Paludisphaera borealis: one gene and its partner. Each later gene encodes a partner of the first gene's protein in a complex. Links are inferred from orthologs where the notes say so. Each region holds a gene or a part of one and is shown in the gene's direction. Other genes may lie near its edges. The genes, in order: tsaB and tsaD.

Evidence for each region.
Region 2: the proteins of tsaB (region 1) and tsaD are in contact, whole or in part, in a solved structure (PDB 4WQ4), measured with the Escherichia coli proteins. The link is inferred for Paludisphaera borealis from one-to-one orthologs.

The regions. Positions count from the first base shown.
Region 1 is NZ_CP019082.1:3,036,484-3,043,332, reverse strand. What follows is about bases 2,213-4,940. They hold tsaB (tRNA (adenosine(37)-N6)-threonylcarbamoyltransferase complex dimerization subunit type 1 TsaB), read left to right. Parts: upstream 2,213-3,091; coding sequence 3,092-3,790; downstream 3,791-4,940. Other genes in these bases: BSF38_RS11770 (DUF1559 domain-containing protein), read left to right, coding at 3,891-4,934; BSF38_RS11780 (metallophosphoesterase family protein), read right to left, coding at 2,213-2,664. Outside these bases: BSF38_RS11785 (YidC/Oxa1 family insertase periplasmic-domain containing protein), read right to left, coding at 1-1,652; more of BSF38_RS11780, read right to left, coding at 1,846-2,212; BSF38_RS11765 (class I SAM-dependent methyltransferase), read left to right, coding at 4,947-5,834; BSF38_RS11760 (DUF1573 domain-containing protein), read left to right, coding at 5,981-6,849. UniProt on the Escherichia coli protein: Required for the formation of a threonylcarbamoyl group on adenosine at position 37 (t(6)A37) in tRNAs that read codons beginning with adenine.
Region 2 is NZ_CP019082.1:5,289,076-5,296,165, forward strand. Bases 2,063-5,031 are described here. They hold tsaD (tRNA (adenosine(37)-N6)-threonylcarbamoyltransferase complex transferase subunit TsaD), read left to right. Parts: upstream 2,063-2,997; coding sequence 2,998-4,065; downstream 4,066-5,031. Other genes in these bases: BSF38_RS20420 (S41 family peptidase), read left to right, coding at 2,063-2,880; BSF38_RS20430 (HAD family hydrolase), read left to right, coding at 4,457-5,031. Also shown: BSF38_RS20415 (thioredoxin domain-containing protein), read left to right, coding at 1-1,254; more of BSF38_RS20420, read left to right, coding at 1,402-2,062; more of BSF38_RS20430, read left to right, coding at 5,032-5,173; lpxD (UDP-3-O-(3-hydroxymyristoyl)glucosamine N-acyltransferase), read left to right, coding at 5,436-6,560; BSF38_RS20440 (LpxI family protein), read left to right, coding at 6,600-7,090.

The DNA.
Region 1 (6,849 bases):
GTGTTGAGCGCCTGCCAGAGGCCGACGAAGATCGGGAGCTGGATCAAGGCGGGCAAGCAGCCGCTGACAGGGTTCACCCCGTGCTTCTTGTAAAGCGCGAAGGTCTCCTTGGTCAGGCGTTCCTTGTCTTCCTTGTACTTCTCCTGGATCTCCTTGAGGTACGGCTGAAGCTGCTGGCTGCGCTGGGCCATCAGGGCCTGCTTGCGTCCCAGCGGGAACATCATCATCTTGACCATCAAGGTCAGGAGGATGATGGCGACGCCGGCGTTGCCGCGACTGCCGCCGAAGAACTTGCCGACGACCTCGGTGATCTTGTACGTGAACGACAGGGTCGGCGTGATCAGGACCCGGGCGATCCAGGGGGCGGCGGGAATCCAGCTCTTGCGGTACGAAGCCAGGTCTTCTGCGCCGTAGGGCGCGAGGGCCTCGGACGTCTTGGGGCCGGCGAACACATTGAAGGTGTGCGTGTGGGCCAGGTTGGGACCGACGACGACCGGCTTCGAGGTGATCCGCACGCCCACGTCCGACTTGTGGAGCGCCGGATCGCGGTGGAGTAGGACCGCCTTCGTCTCGCGTTCGAGCCGCTCTTCCTGGGTCTTGGGCGTGGGGACCGGGGCGGCCAGGATGGCGAAGTACTGGTTCTCGATGCCGGTGAACCGCAGCGGCAGGGACGTACTCGTGGCCTTGGCGGGGTCCTTGGCGACGACGTCGGCCGAGTACGTCTCCAGGCCGCTCGCCCCCTTGTCGGTCGTGCCGAAGAAGACGTCGCGGAAGGTGGTCGTGTACCAGTCGCCCTCGATCAGGATTCCGTGGGGGCCGAACAGGTTGTAGACGAACGAGCGTTCCTTGTCGGGGCTCTCGAAGCGCAGCTCGACCTCGAAGCCGTCGGCGGCCTGCCAGAGCCGGAACGTCTTGGTCACGACGACGCCGTTGTCGGCGACGGTCTTGAAGACGACCGCTTGCCCCTCGACGGCGGGCTTGCCGGCCTCGGCGTCGCGCTTCAGCGGCCGGACGGCGCGGCCCTCGTTGTCACGAACGACTTCCCAGAGCTGGGCGTCGAGCAGGTCTTCCGACGGCGGCGCGGCCGGGGCGTCGGCCTCGTTTTCAGCCTTCTCGCGGTCCGCCAGGGGCAAGGGCGCCCCCTGGCCGAACGAGTCGGGAGGGCTGAGGGTCAGGGCCAGCGAGGGGGGCCAGGCCGTGTCGCGGCGGATCAACGCCAGCGGCTTGTGGGGGTTCTTCCGCGCCTCGAAATCGGCGTCGAACTGCGACGAGAAGACCGAATCGACTCCCGCGCCTTTCTGTTCGAGCTGGACTTCGAGGTGGTAGCCGGTCGGCGACTTGTCGGCGAGCGAGCCCATCACGAGCTCGCCGGGGGGGACCAGCGCCACCTTCGGCTTGTCGGCGTCGGCCTTTTTTTCGGGGGCGAGTTGATCCTTCGCCTTGGCGACACCTTGAGCTTCGTCGGGTTTGGGCCGTTCGGCCTTCTTCTCGTCGAATGCTTTCTTGGCCGCGTCCTCGGCCGCCTTGGCGACGTTGGCGGGGGCCTTCTTCGTGGCTGAGGCCAGCCCGAGAGCCTGGAGGAGGTATTGGCCCCCCACGAGCCAGCCGAACGTCACCACGGCGAAAAGAGCGAAGCGTCTCTCATTACTCATGAACCGAATCCCTGGAGCCGTTGGCAAGGCGAGTCGAATGCGACGGGGACGGACCAGCCTGCTTCGGACCGCAAGGGCGAGCCCGGATCATTGCAGCAAGGATGCCCGAAAATCGATCACTCGATTGTCGCGATGGACCGCCGGCTTGGCAAGGCGCAGTCTCTTGCGCGCCGGCGGGAGATAGGCCGGCGGACTACCGTCCCTGGCGCAGTCGGTCGCCGAGGAAGGGCTCGAGTTCGGCGACTGCGTAGATTTTCTGGATGGTCTTCTCGAAGTCGTAAGCGACGCGGCGATAGGTGATCCGCGGCGACTGTCCGGGCCCGGGGCCGGGTCCGTTGGCGGCATTGGAATCCGCCTCGCCGCCGTTCGGGCGCCCATCGTCGAGGATCACGTAGCAGGCGCGCGGGTCGCCGTCGCGGGGCTGGCCGACCGAGCCGACGTTGATCAGGAGCTTGCCTTCCCCCAGCGTGTATTCGTTGTCGATCTCTTCGGGGGCGAAGAACTGGAAGCTCTCGGTGAACACGCCCGGCACGTGGGTGTGGCCCTGGAAGCAGTATTGATCGACGAGCTGGAACAGCCGGTCCATCTTGCGGTGGTTGTAGATGTCCTCGGGGAAGATGTACTCGCTCAGCGGGTTGCGCGGCGACCCGTGGACGAACAGGAACGGCGGCTGGCGGTGCGACCGGGGGAGGTCGCCGAGAAATTCCCATCGCCGCTCGTTGTTCGAGCGGTCGACGGCGTTCTCAAGCTGGCCGCGGGTCCAGAAGATGGCGCGTTCGGCTCCGATGTTGAAGCCGTCGGGATCGAACATGGCCCCCTGGTCGTGGTTGCCGAGCAGGGTGACCTGGCAGTTGTCGATCACCCGGTCGATGCACTCGCGCGGGTTAGGGCCGTAGCCGATGATGTCGCCCAGGCAGTAGATCTCTTTGATCCCCTGGGCTTCAATATCGCTCAGGACCGTCTCGAGGGCTTCGAGGTTGCCATGAATATCACTGATTAAGGCGCGGCGCACCGAGGACGATCCTCCGGATAGAGGAGGGGATTTGGATACATGCAAGATCCACACGTCCGATCCCGGCCGGAGCTGCGAGGTCGAGAGGACGCCGGGTCCGTCTGTGATTGGAATCTATTATAAAGATAGAGGGAAGAGCGCTTGCCGGTCAAGTCCACCAATTGATGGAATCAAGTTGCGGAGCCTTCCTGTTTCAAGGACGCGACGTCTCCGCCTCCAGCAACTGGAAACGCACCCCGATACTAGGATATTACCTCGCAAAGGCCGATTCGTGATTCAGGGCTCGTGAAGTTTTTCTCAGACGGGGTAGGATCGTCGGGGTCGCACAGGCGCGCGCCACTCTCCATAGATTGAGTCGAAACCTGGGCGACGGCGGCGTCGGCGGCGCGCTCGATTTCGCGCACGACCCCGAAACTCTTGGAATTCCATGAATTTCTTAGCACTCGACACATCGGGCGATCGATCGGCGGCCGGCGTTGGAACGGCGGCGGGGCTGGCCTGGGAGGCGGCGACCGACGCTTCGCGCAAGCATGGTCGCGATCTCGCCCCCATGATTCGCGATCTCCTTCTCTCGGCCGGTCTCAAGCCCGTCGACTTGACGACGATCGCCGTGGGGCTGGGCCCCGGCTCGTACACCGGTTTACGGATCGGTCTGACGGCGGCCCGGATGCTGGCGTACGCCGCCGGGGCGCGGATCTTGGCCTTCGACAGTCTGGAAGGGTTCGCCCAGAACGCGCCCGACGACGCCTTGAAGGTCTGGGCCGTCGCCGACGCCCAGCGCGGCGACGTGTACTGCGCCGCGTTCGAGCGGACCGAGGCCGGGGGGGCGCTCACGGCCGTCGCGCCGAGCCGGATCGAGCCCTTCGGCCGCTGGGCCGAGGGGCTGGAGGCGGGGACGCTCGTGCTGGGGCCGGCGCTGAACGCGGAGGCGATCCGATCGGCCTTGCCGAGCCGGGTCGTCGCCGGCGACTCGGCCCTCAACCAGCCGTCGGGCCGTCGGCTCGTGGAACTGGCCCGGCGGATCGCGGCGAGCGGGGCGGAATTCGACCTCTTCAGCCTGGAGCCGAACTACATCCGCCGCAGCGCCGCGGAGGATCTCTGGGACGCCCGCGCCGGCCGGCCGTGACGCCGATTCCCCGAAGTTGCTCCGGAGCCGGACGCACCGTATACTGCTACCTCGTCGCGTCTGACGGAGCGTTTTTTTCGCGTTTCAAGAGGGGTGTAGCTTGTCGTCGTCCGCCATGCCGAGAGCCGGTCGGTCCGGGTTCACCTTGATCGAGTTGCTGGTCGTGATCGCGATCATCGCCGTCTTGATCGCGCTGCTGCTTCCCGCCGTGCAATCCGCTCGCGAGGCCGCGCGTCGCGCCCAGTGCACGAACAACATGAAGCAGCTTGCGCTGGGGGCCTTGAATTACGAGTCGGCCCAACAGACGCTGCCGCCGGGCGGCTTCACGCGTTCCGGAGCCCTGCCGGGGTCGAAATGGAACTTCAGCCCGTTCGTCCACATGCTGCCGCTCCTTGAGCAACAGAACGTCTTCAACGCGGTCAATTTCAGCCCCGGTGTGTTCGACGCCCAGAACGTGACGATCGCGGCGATCGGAGTTTCGACGCTCAACTGCCCGAGCGACGGCTCGATCTACGACACGACGCCCCTCGATCCGACTCGCTACACGAACCTGCCCCCCGGCGACTGGCGGGAGGCCAAGAGCAGCTACGGCGGGGTCGTCGGTGCCTGGTGCCTGCTGCTCCACGTCGACAACGCGACCTTCGCGCTCCGCCTCGCCAACATGAACGGCGCGATCTATGCACACAGCTCGACCCGGCTGGGCGCGATCACCGACGGCACGAGCAACACGATGCTGTTCGCCGAGCACAACCATTCGCTGTTCGATCAGGCCGGACGGGCGCAGTATCACGGCTGGAGTTCGGGTTACTGGACCGACACGCTGCTGGGCGCCTACTACCCGGTCAACGGCACGCACCGATTCTTCAGCATCAACGATCCCAGCGCGCGCGACTACATCGCGTTCAACCTGAGCAGCAACCATCCGGGCGGCGCGAACATCGGCCTGGCCGACGGCAGCGTCCGGTTCCTGAAGGACTCGGTCGACTGCTGGTCGATCGACCCGACGACCAAGACGGCCCAGGGCCTCAGCTTCAACTCCGACGGCACCGGCCGGGTGCTGATCGCGCCCGGATCGAGGCTCGGAGTACTCCAGGCCCTCAGCACGCGGAACTTCGGCGAGGTCGTCTCGGCCGACTCTTACTGACGACGGCGGCTCATGTCCGATTCCGACCAGACGCGCACCAAGGCGGCTTACAGCCTCCAGTGGAACCGGTTCCGGATCATCCGCGACGCCGAGGACCGGGCCACGTTCGCGAACCGGACGGGGTTCGGCGACGCCGACCTGGCCGGCAAGTTTGTGCTCGACGGCGGCTGCGGCATGGGGCGTTATTTGCGAGTCGCCGCCGGCCGAGGCGCCCGGCTGATCGTCGGAATCGACCTCAGCCAGGCCGTCGACGCCGCCCGCGAGCTGACCGCCGGTCTTGCCGAAGTCGCGATCGCACGGGGCGACTTGCTGCGGCCGCCGTTCGCGGCCGGAAGCTTCGACCTGATCTACTCGATCGGCGTCATCGACCACACGCCCGACCCCCGGTCGGCGTTTCTGGAACTCGCCCGCCTGTTGAAGCCCGGCGGCCGGATCGCGATCTGGATCTACGAGCGGGAAAGCCCGATCGTGGAACGGATCATGAACGCCCAGCGGGCGATCTCGACCCGCCTGCCGCTGGGCGTGTTGCTGGCGCTCTGCCGGCTGTCGGCCCCGATCGGGCTCTGGAAGCGCCGGCTCATGGCGAGCCGACGGCGGCCCGTCGAGCGGTTCGGCGTCGCGTTGCACGCCCTCACGATCGGGGTCTCGATGCACCCCGACGCCGAGGTCCGGGTCTGCGACACGCTCGACTGGTACGCGCCCAAATATCTGTCGCGGCACACGGTCGACGAGGTCGCCGGCTGGTTCGCCGAGGCGGGGCTCCGCGACGTGGTCGACCTCAGCCGCAGCCAGGCGTTTCACCATGAAGGGCAGGGCAACGGGGTCAACCTCTCGGGTCGAAGACCTGATGCGGCCGAGGCCGTCGGCGACGAGCCGTCGCGGCCCGGCTTGACCGCGTGAGACCCCGATTCTTAAGATAAAAATTCCAGCCTTACGAACGCGCGACGTCGGTCGTGCGTACTGGTCGTATCCATCATCGCGGCTCCGCGCTTCGTCGTCGTGGCGTCCGTCCTTGTCTCGGTTGTCTTAACCGGAGTAATGTCATCATGTTGCGGTGGGTCATTCTGGCGGTCGTGGTGGTCGTCCTGACCGTGGCCGCGACCTTGGTCGGCAGCCTCGTGCCGGCTTCCGGCACGAAATCGTATCTTCCGGTCGCCCCGGTGAAGACGGGACCCGCCCCGAAGGCGAAAATCGATGGCGAACTCACCCACGAGTTCGGCTCGATGCCGCAGGAGTCGGAAGGCAAGCACTCCTGGACGATCAAGAACGACGGCGAGGGGGACCTCGAGCTCTGGAAGGGGACGTCCACGTGCATGTGCACGTTCGCCAAGTTCAAGGATGGCGAGAAGGCGGTCCTCAAGCCCGGCGAGTCGACCGACATCGACGTGGTGTGGAAGACCAACCACACCAACGGCGACTTCCGGAAGGGAGCGAACATCGAGACCAACGACCCGAACCTCGCCTCCATTCCGCTGTTCGTTCACGGTAAGGTCAACCCGCCGATCGTGCTCATGCCGGGCGAGGCGGTCGACATGCACGCGGTCGACAGCCAGAATCCCAAGACGGTCTTCGTGGCCCTGTATTCGCCCGACCGTCCCGAGACGAAGATCACCGACATCAAGACCTCGAAGCCCGGCCTCCTGATCGCCGAGGCGACGTCGATGTCCGAGGAAGACCTCAAGCTGGGGAAGATCAAGGCGGGGCACAAGGTTCACATCAAGGTCAAGCAGGGCTTCCCGATCGGCACGATGCGGGAAGAGGTCGTGATCCACACCGACCATCCCCTGCGTCCCGAGATCAAGATCACCGTCGTCGGCTCGGTCTCCGGCCCCATCAGCGTTCTGCCGGAACGGCTGCGGATGGTGAACGTCAAGACGTCGGAAGGGGCCACGGGCGAAATCACCCTGCTGGTTCG
Region 2 (7,090 bases), 2.3 Mb from region 1 along the record:
ACGTACCTGGAGGCGCTCCAACTCACCGGCGAGCCCTACTTCGGCCAGGTCGCCCGCGAGACCTTGGACTACGTCCTCGGCCGCATGACCGCCCCCGAGGGGGGCTTCTACTCGACCGAGGACGCCGACAGCGAAGGCGAGGAGGGGAAGTTCTACGTCTGGTCGCTGGGCGAAATCCTCGACCTGCTGGGCGAAGAGCGTGGCAAGACGTTTGCTTATGTTTATGACGTCTCGCCGCCCGGCAACTGGGAAGGCCGCAACATCCTCAACCTGCCCCGGACGATCACCCAGGCGGCGCAGGTGCTGGGGCGCGACGAGACGGAGCTGAACGCCGAACTGGCCGCGTCGCGCACGGTCTTGCTCGCGGCCCGCGAGAAGCGGATTCCGCCGGCCAAGGACACGAAGGTCCTCGTCTCCTGGAACGGCCTGATGATCGCGGCCCTCGCCCCGGCCGGCCGGTTGCTCAAGGAGCCTCGGTATCTCGACGCCGCGCGCCGCGCGGCCGGCTTCATCCTCGACCGGATGCGAGCCGACGACGGCCGGCTGCTGCACACCTACAAGGACGGCCGGGCGACCCTCAACGCCTACCTCGACGACTACGCCTGCCTGATCGACGGCCTGACCCGGCTCTACGAGGCGACCGGCGAACCGCGGTGGATCGAGGCCGCCCTCGACCTGGCGCGGGTCATGATCGACGAGTTCGTCGATCCCGAGCACGGCGGCTTCTTTTTCACCGGCAAGAGCCATGAAGTCCTGATCACGCGTCAGAAGGACCTGTTCGACAACGCGACCCCCTCGGGCAACGGCATGGCCGCGTCCGCCCTCGTCCGTCTGGCCGCGCTCACCGGCCGAGACGACCTCGACCGGACCGGGCGCGAGGCGATCGCGGCGGTCGAGACCGTATTCGAGAACGCCCCCACGGCGGCCGGGCAGAGCCTGCTCGCCCTTGACTTCGCGGTCGCGCCGGGCTGCGAACTGGCCGTGGTCGCGGGCTCGGCCCCGCGCGAGTTCGACCAGGTTCTCGAAGCCGTCCACGCCCGGTTCCTGCCGCGCGCGGTCGTCGCCCCGGCGGCCCCGGGAGCCGTCGAATCGCTCGCCTGCGTGGTCCCCCTGTTGGAGAATCGTCCTCCGATCGGCGACCGTGCGACGCTCTATTACTGCGAGGATCGCGCCTGCCGCCAGCCGGTCGCCGGACTCGACGAGGCGGCGAAACTTCTGGCTGGGCTCGACGCCGGCGCGGAACCGTCGTCCTAAGGACGCCGGGCCTGCGGGCCTTGATCGCGGAGGGCGAGCTTGCCGGCTTCCGCGATCGTCGAATAGACTGAAGGCAAGAGACGATCGCCGTCTTCCAATCGAAGGCGGATCGAGCAAGGTCGGAACGACATCTTGGGAGGCTCGCCGATGCCGAGACGGATCTATTTTGGCCTGGCCGTGGTCGCCGCGTTGAGCGCCTTCTGCTGGCAGGCGACGCAGGGCGCCAAACCCAAGGACGAGATGCTCGAGCTGTACGGGTTGTTCGTCGACGCCGTCGAGAAGGTCGAAGCCAACTACGTGCGTCCCGTCACGCGCCGCGAGCTGCTGGAGAGCGCCCTCGAAGGGATGCTCCAGAACCTCGACCAGCATTCCTCGTTCATCAACACGAGCGAATGGAAGCAGTTCCGCAAGCAGATCGAGGGCAAGTTCGGCGGCATCGGCATCCAGGTCGGCCTCGACAACGACGCCGGCCGGCTGCGGGTGATCTCGCCGATGGTCGGCACCCCGGCCTATGAGGCGGGGGTGATGGCCGGCGACCTGATCATGGACATCGACGGCCATTCGACCGAGGGGATGAGCCCCGACAAGGCCGTCGAAGTGCTCACCGGCCGTCCCGGCACCGAGGTCACGCTCGACGTCCTGCACGAGGGGAGCGAGCAGCCCGAACCGATCAAGCTCACCCGCGCGATCATCGAAGTCCCCAGCGTCCTGGGCGACCACCGCGAGAAGAACGGCCGGTGGGACTATATGATCGACAAGGACAAGAAGATCGGCTATATCCGGATCTCGTCGTTCATCCAGAACACCGCCGAAGAACTCCGTAAGGCGCTCGACGAGTTGAAGGACCAGGACGCCAAGGCCCTGATCCTCGACCTTCGCGACAACCCCGGCGGCCTGCTGAGCGCCGCGGTCGAGGTGTCCGACACGTTCCTCGACAAGGGGGACATCGTCAGCACCAAGGGACGGAACACGATCCCCAAGACCTACACCGCCCAGAAAGACAGCACGTATGAAGACCTGCCGATGGTCGTGCTGGTCAACCAGAACTCGGCGTCGGCTTCCGAGATCGTCTCCGCGGCGCTCCAGGACCACAAGCGGGCGACGATCGTCGGCCAGCGGAGCTACGGCAAGGGGTCGGTGCAGAACATCCTCGAACTCGAAGACGGCGACAGCGTCCTCAAGCTGACCGTCGCCAGCTACTTCCGGCCGTCCGGCGAGAACATCCACCGGTTTCGCGACTCCAAGACGACCGACAAGTGGGGCGTCTCGCCCGACCCGGGCATGGAGGTCAAGCTCAAGCCGACCGAGTACATCGAATGGTTCCGGGGCCGTCGCACCCGCGACCTCCCCGAGCTGGCCAAGCTCAACCCGAAGAAGCACGTCGAGGCCAAGTCCGACGCCGAGAAGGCCCAGGACAACAAGGACAAGGCCGAGTCCAAGGACGTCGAGAAGAAAGACAAGCCCCCCGCCGATCCGACCAAGCCCGCGCCCCCGCTGAAGGTCGTCGCGCCCGCCGCCGACAGCCATAAGTTCGTGGACAAGGTCGTCGACAAGGCCCTTGAAGTCCTCAAGGCCAAGCTCGCCGCGCCCGCTCCGGCCGAAGAGGCCAAGGCGAAGGCGGCCTGACCCCGGAGCCTCGGCCCGGTTCTCACAACCCGTTCCATCCCCGTCGTGGCGAGGTCGCGTGACCTCGCCACGGCTGTTTCCGGAGGCCGCCGGCCTCGCCTCTCTCCGGTATCGATCATGCCCCCCGACCGCCTGCTCCTGCTCGCCATCGAGACCACCTGCGACGAGACCGGGGCCGCGATCCTCGAAGGCCCGAAGCCGCCGGCCGAGGGCGTGCCCCGCATCCTCTCCAGCGTGGTGTCGTCGCAGATCGGGCTCCATAAGCGGTTCGGCGGGGTGGTGCCCGAGATCGCCTCGCGGGCTCATGTGACCCAGGTCTTGCCGATGATCGACGAGGCCCTGCGACGCGCCGGCGTCGGGCTCGCCGACCTCGGCGCGGTCGCCGTCGCGACCCGCCCGGGGCTCGTGGGGGCGCTCGTCGTCGGCCTCACGGCGGCCAAGGCGCTCGCCCTGGCCCTGGACGTCCCGCTGATCGCCGTTGATCATCTTGAGGGGCACCTGTACGCCTGCCAGCTCGCCTTCCCCGACCGCCAGGTCTTCCCGTGCGTCGGGCTGGTGGTCTCCGGGGGGCATACGAGCCTCTACCACTGCCGGGGACCGCTGGACTGCGAGCTGCTGGGGGGCACGGTCGACGACGCGGCCGGCGAGGCCTTCGACAAGGTCGCCAGCCTACTAGGCCTGGGCTACCCCGGCGGCCCCGAGGTCGAACGTGCCGCAAAGGCCGGCAATCCAAGGGCTTACGCCTTCCCTCGCTCGTTCCTCCACGACGACCGGCTGGCCTTCAGCTTCTCTGGACTCAAAACGGCCGTCCTTTATGCGATCCGGGGGCCGAACCAGGAGCGGGGCCCCGTCCAGCCGTCGCCGGCCGCGATCCCCGACCTGGCGGCGAGCTTTCAGGAGGCCGTGGTCGACGTCCTCGTCGCCAAGACCCGCCAGGCCCTCAAGCAGACCGGCCTGAAGCGCCTGGGGGTCGGCGGCGGAGTGGCGGCCAACGCCCGGTTCCGCCAGCGGCTCGCCGAGATGGCCGACAGGATCGGTGTTCAGACGTTTATTCCGCCGGCGTCGCTCTGCACCGACAACGCCGCGATGGCTGGGATCGCCCTGATCAAGCTCGCCGCCGGCCAGACGTCGGACCTGGACGTCGACGTCGCCGCTGGCCTGGTCCGACCGGGCAAGAAGACCTGATCCACCGACTTATCTCAAGACGGCGGCCGACGGCGGGGTTCGGACGGGCGCAGCGACTCGTGCGTGCCTTGGTAGGCCCGTTGCTGCTCGTCGAGGGTGTGCCGCCGGTCGAGCGCCTGGGTCTGCGTCGACGGGATGGTGGAGTGCGGCCCCTGGTAAAAGCCACTCGGACGCGGGCGCGTGGGGTGCATGGGCTCGATTCCTGGTGAAAAACGGGAAGGGAGGGGGTCACTCAACGAAGATCAATCTTCCCCGGACCCGGTTTTGGGCCCACAATATCTGTGAGGCTTGCCCAGATTGCTAAAAGGCTGGGGGGCCGGGTGCGGTCCAGGGGGGGCGAATCGTCGTGTCTTCCCCGAATTCAACTGTGCTGCAAACCAAGTGGACGCCGATGAGCAAGCAACCGAAATGGGACCTTATCGAGGGGATCGTCCTCGACGCCGTGGGGACTTTAATCAAACCGACGCCCGCCGTGGCCGACGCCTACACTGAGGCGGCCTTGCGCCAGGGGGTGGTGTTGGATCGCGAGGACGTCCGACGGCGGTTCCAGCGGACCTTCCGCGACGACGCGATTCGAGCGGATCGGGGAATCCACTCGACCGACGAGGGGATCGAGCGGCGGCGTTGGCGCGAAATCGTCGCCCAGGTCTTGCCCGAGGTTCCCGATCCCGAGCGGGCTTTCGACGAACTTTGGGACCATTTCGGCCGTCCTGAATCGTGGCGCTGTTTTCCCGACGCCGTGCCCGCCCTGCGGGCGTTTCACGAAGCCGGGATGGAGGTCTGCATCGGCTCCAATTTCGACGGCCGACTCCGCCAGGTGGTCGCCGGCCTCCCCGAGCTGGCGGCGATGGTCGACGGCCTGGTCGTGTCGTCGGAAGTCGGTTTCCGTAAGCCACATGGGTCGTTTTTTGAGGCGGTGTGCGAGCGTCTGGGACTCCCTCCCGAGCGGATCTTGTCGGTCGGCGACGACCTCGAAAACGACGTCTACGGCGCGATCCGGGCGGGCCTTTCGGCCGTCTATCTCGACCGGGGGCACGAGGTTCCCGAAGACGTGATGCATGTTTCGACCCTGACGCTGGTGGTTGAGCTTCGCGCGGCGGAAGCTTGAAGTTCGGGGGCCCGGTTTGACGATGGACGGGAGTGGAGGCGATTCCGCGATGCCGTCCGGAGGGGATGGCGCTCGGCTGGGGCTCGACTCGGCTTGCCTGTCACGCCGAGTTGGATTAGATTCCCGACTGGCCAGGAAGGCCGGTGACGGATCGCGAGTCCAAACTGAACCGAATCAAGACCGGACTGGACTAGAGACTGACCTCAGCGCATTCGTCACCTCGGTTCTGGTCTGCTCCTTTCAGGGAAGAAAGGAATCGCCAGTGGTCGCAACGGTCGAACAGCTCGCGGCCTTGGTCAGCGGTCGTCTCGTCGGCGATGGGAAGGTCTCGATCCACTCGGCACGACCGGTGAGCGAGGCGGGACCCGGCGACATCACGTTTATCGAGAACGACCGCTATGCCAAGCTGCTTCGGACGTCGCCGGCTTCGGCCGCGATCGTCGGTCCCCATTTCCGTGTCAAACGTCCGACGGTCAAGGACGACTTGCCGGTCATCGAAGTCGATGACCCGATCGCGGCGTTCATCATGGTCCGCACGCACCTCTCCGGGGAACAAAAGCCTCGGTGGACGGGCGTGCACCCACAGGCCTGGGTGGCTCCGACCGCCACGATCGGCCGGGACGTCGCCATCTATCCGTTCGCGTACGTGGGGGATCAGGCGGTCGTCGCCGACGGCTCGACGATCCACCCCGGCGCGGTGATCGGCGATCGCTGTCGGATCGGCCGGGACTGCATGATCCACCCCAACGCGGTCCTCTACGCCGACGTGACGCTCGAAGACCGGGTGGAAGTCCACGCCGGCACCGTGCTCGGCGGCGACGGCTTCGGCTATCGTCAGGCGAACGGTCGGCACGTGAAAATCCCCCATACCGGCAAGCTTGAAATCGGCAATGACGTCGAAATCGGCGCCAACTGCACAATCGATCGCGCTACGTTCGAGGCGACCCGGATCGGCGAGGGGACGAAGATCGACAACCTCGTGATGATCGGCCACAACAACCAGATCGGCCGGCATAACCTGCTGTGCGGTCAGGTCGGCATCGCCGGAAGCTGCACGACCGGCGACTACGTGGTGATGGCCGGTCAGGCTGGGATCAAGGACAAGACCCAGATCGGCGACGGCGCGATCGTCGGCGCTCAGGCCGGCGTGCATCGGAACATCCCCAGCGGCCAGCAGGTGCTCGGGTCGCCGGCCATCCCGGTCCGCGAACAGCGCCGATTGTTCCAGATGATCGCCCGGCTGCCCGAGATGCATCGTCAGCTCCGAGAACTTTCCGCCCAGATCGAGGCGATCTCGGCTGTTGTTCCGCTGAGCCCGAATCACGACGGAACCGTGGGGGACGTCGACCATGACCATGACCACGACGTCGACCCCACCGGATTCTGATCGCATTTCAATCCCTTCTTGGAACGAGGAAGACAGGACGTGTCGCCGCTCCAGCAAACGATCGCCGACAGGAGGAGAAGCACCCGGCCGGGGAGCCTCGCGCCCAGCACGCCGACGATCGGCCTGCTGGCCGGCAGCGGCCGGTTTCCGATCCTCTTCGCCGAGGCCGCGCGACGGCAGGGGCTGGCCGTGGCCTGCGTCGGCATCCAGTACGAGGCGTCCGACGAGCTGAGGGAGCTGTGCACGTCCTTCGACATCGTCAGCGTCGCTCGGATGGGGCGGATGATCCGCACCTTCCGCCGCCGCGGCGCGAAGCAAATCGTGATGGCGGGCAAGGTTACGAAGAACGTTATCTACACCCCCTGGCGCGTCGTCCAGCTCTGGCCCGACCTCCGGACGATCCAGTGGTGGCACCGCCGCAGCCGGGCCGACAACCGCGACGACTCGCTCTTGCTGTCCGTGATCGCCGAGTTCGAGCGAGACGGGATGACGTTCGCCTCGGCCCTCGACTATTGCCCGGAGCTGCTCGT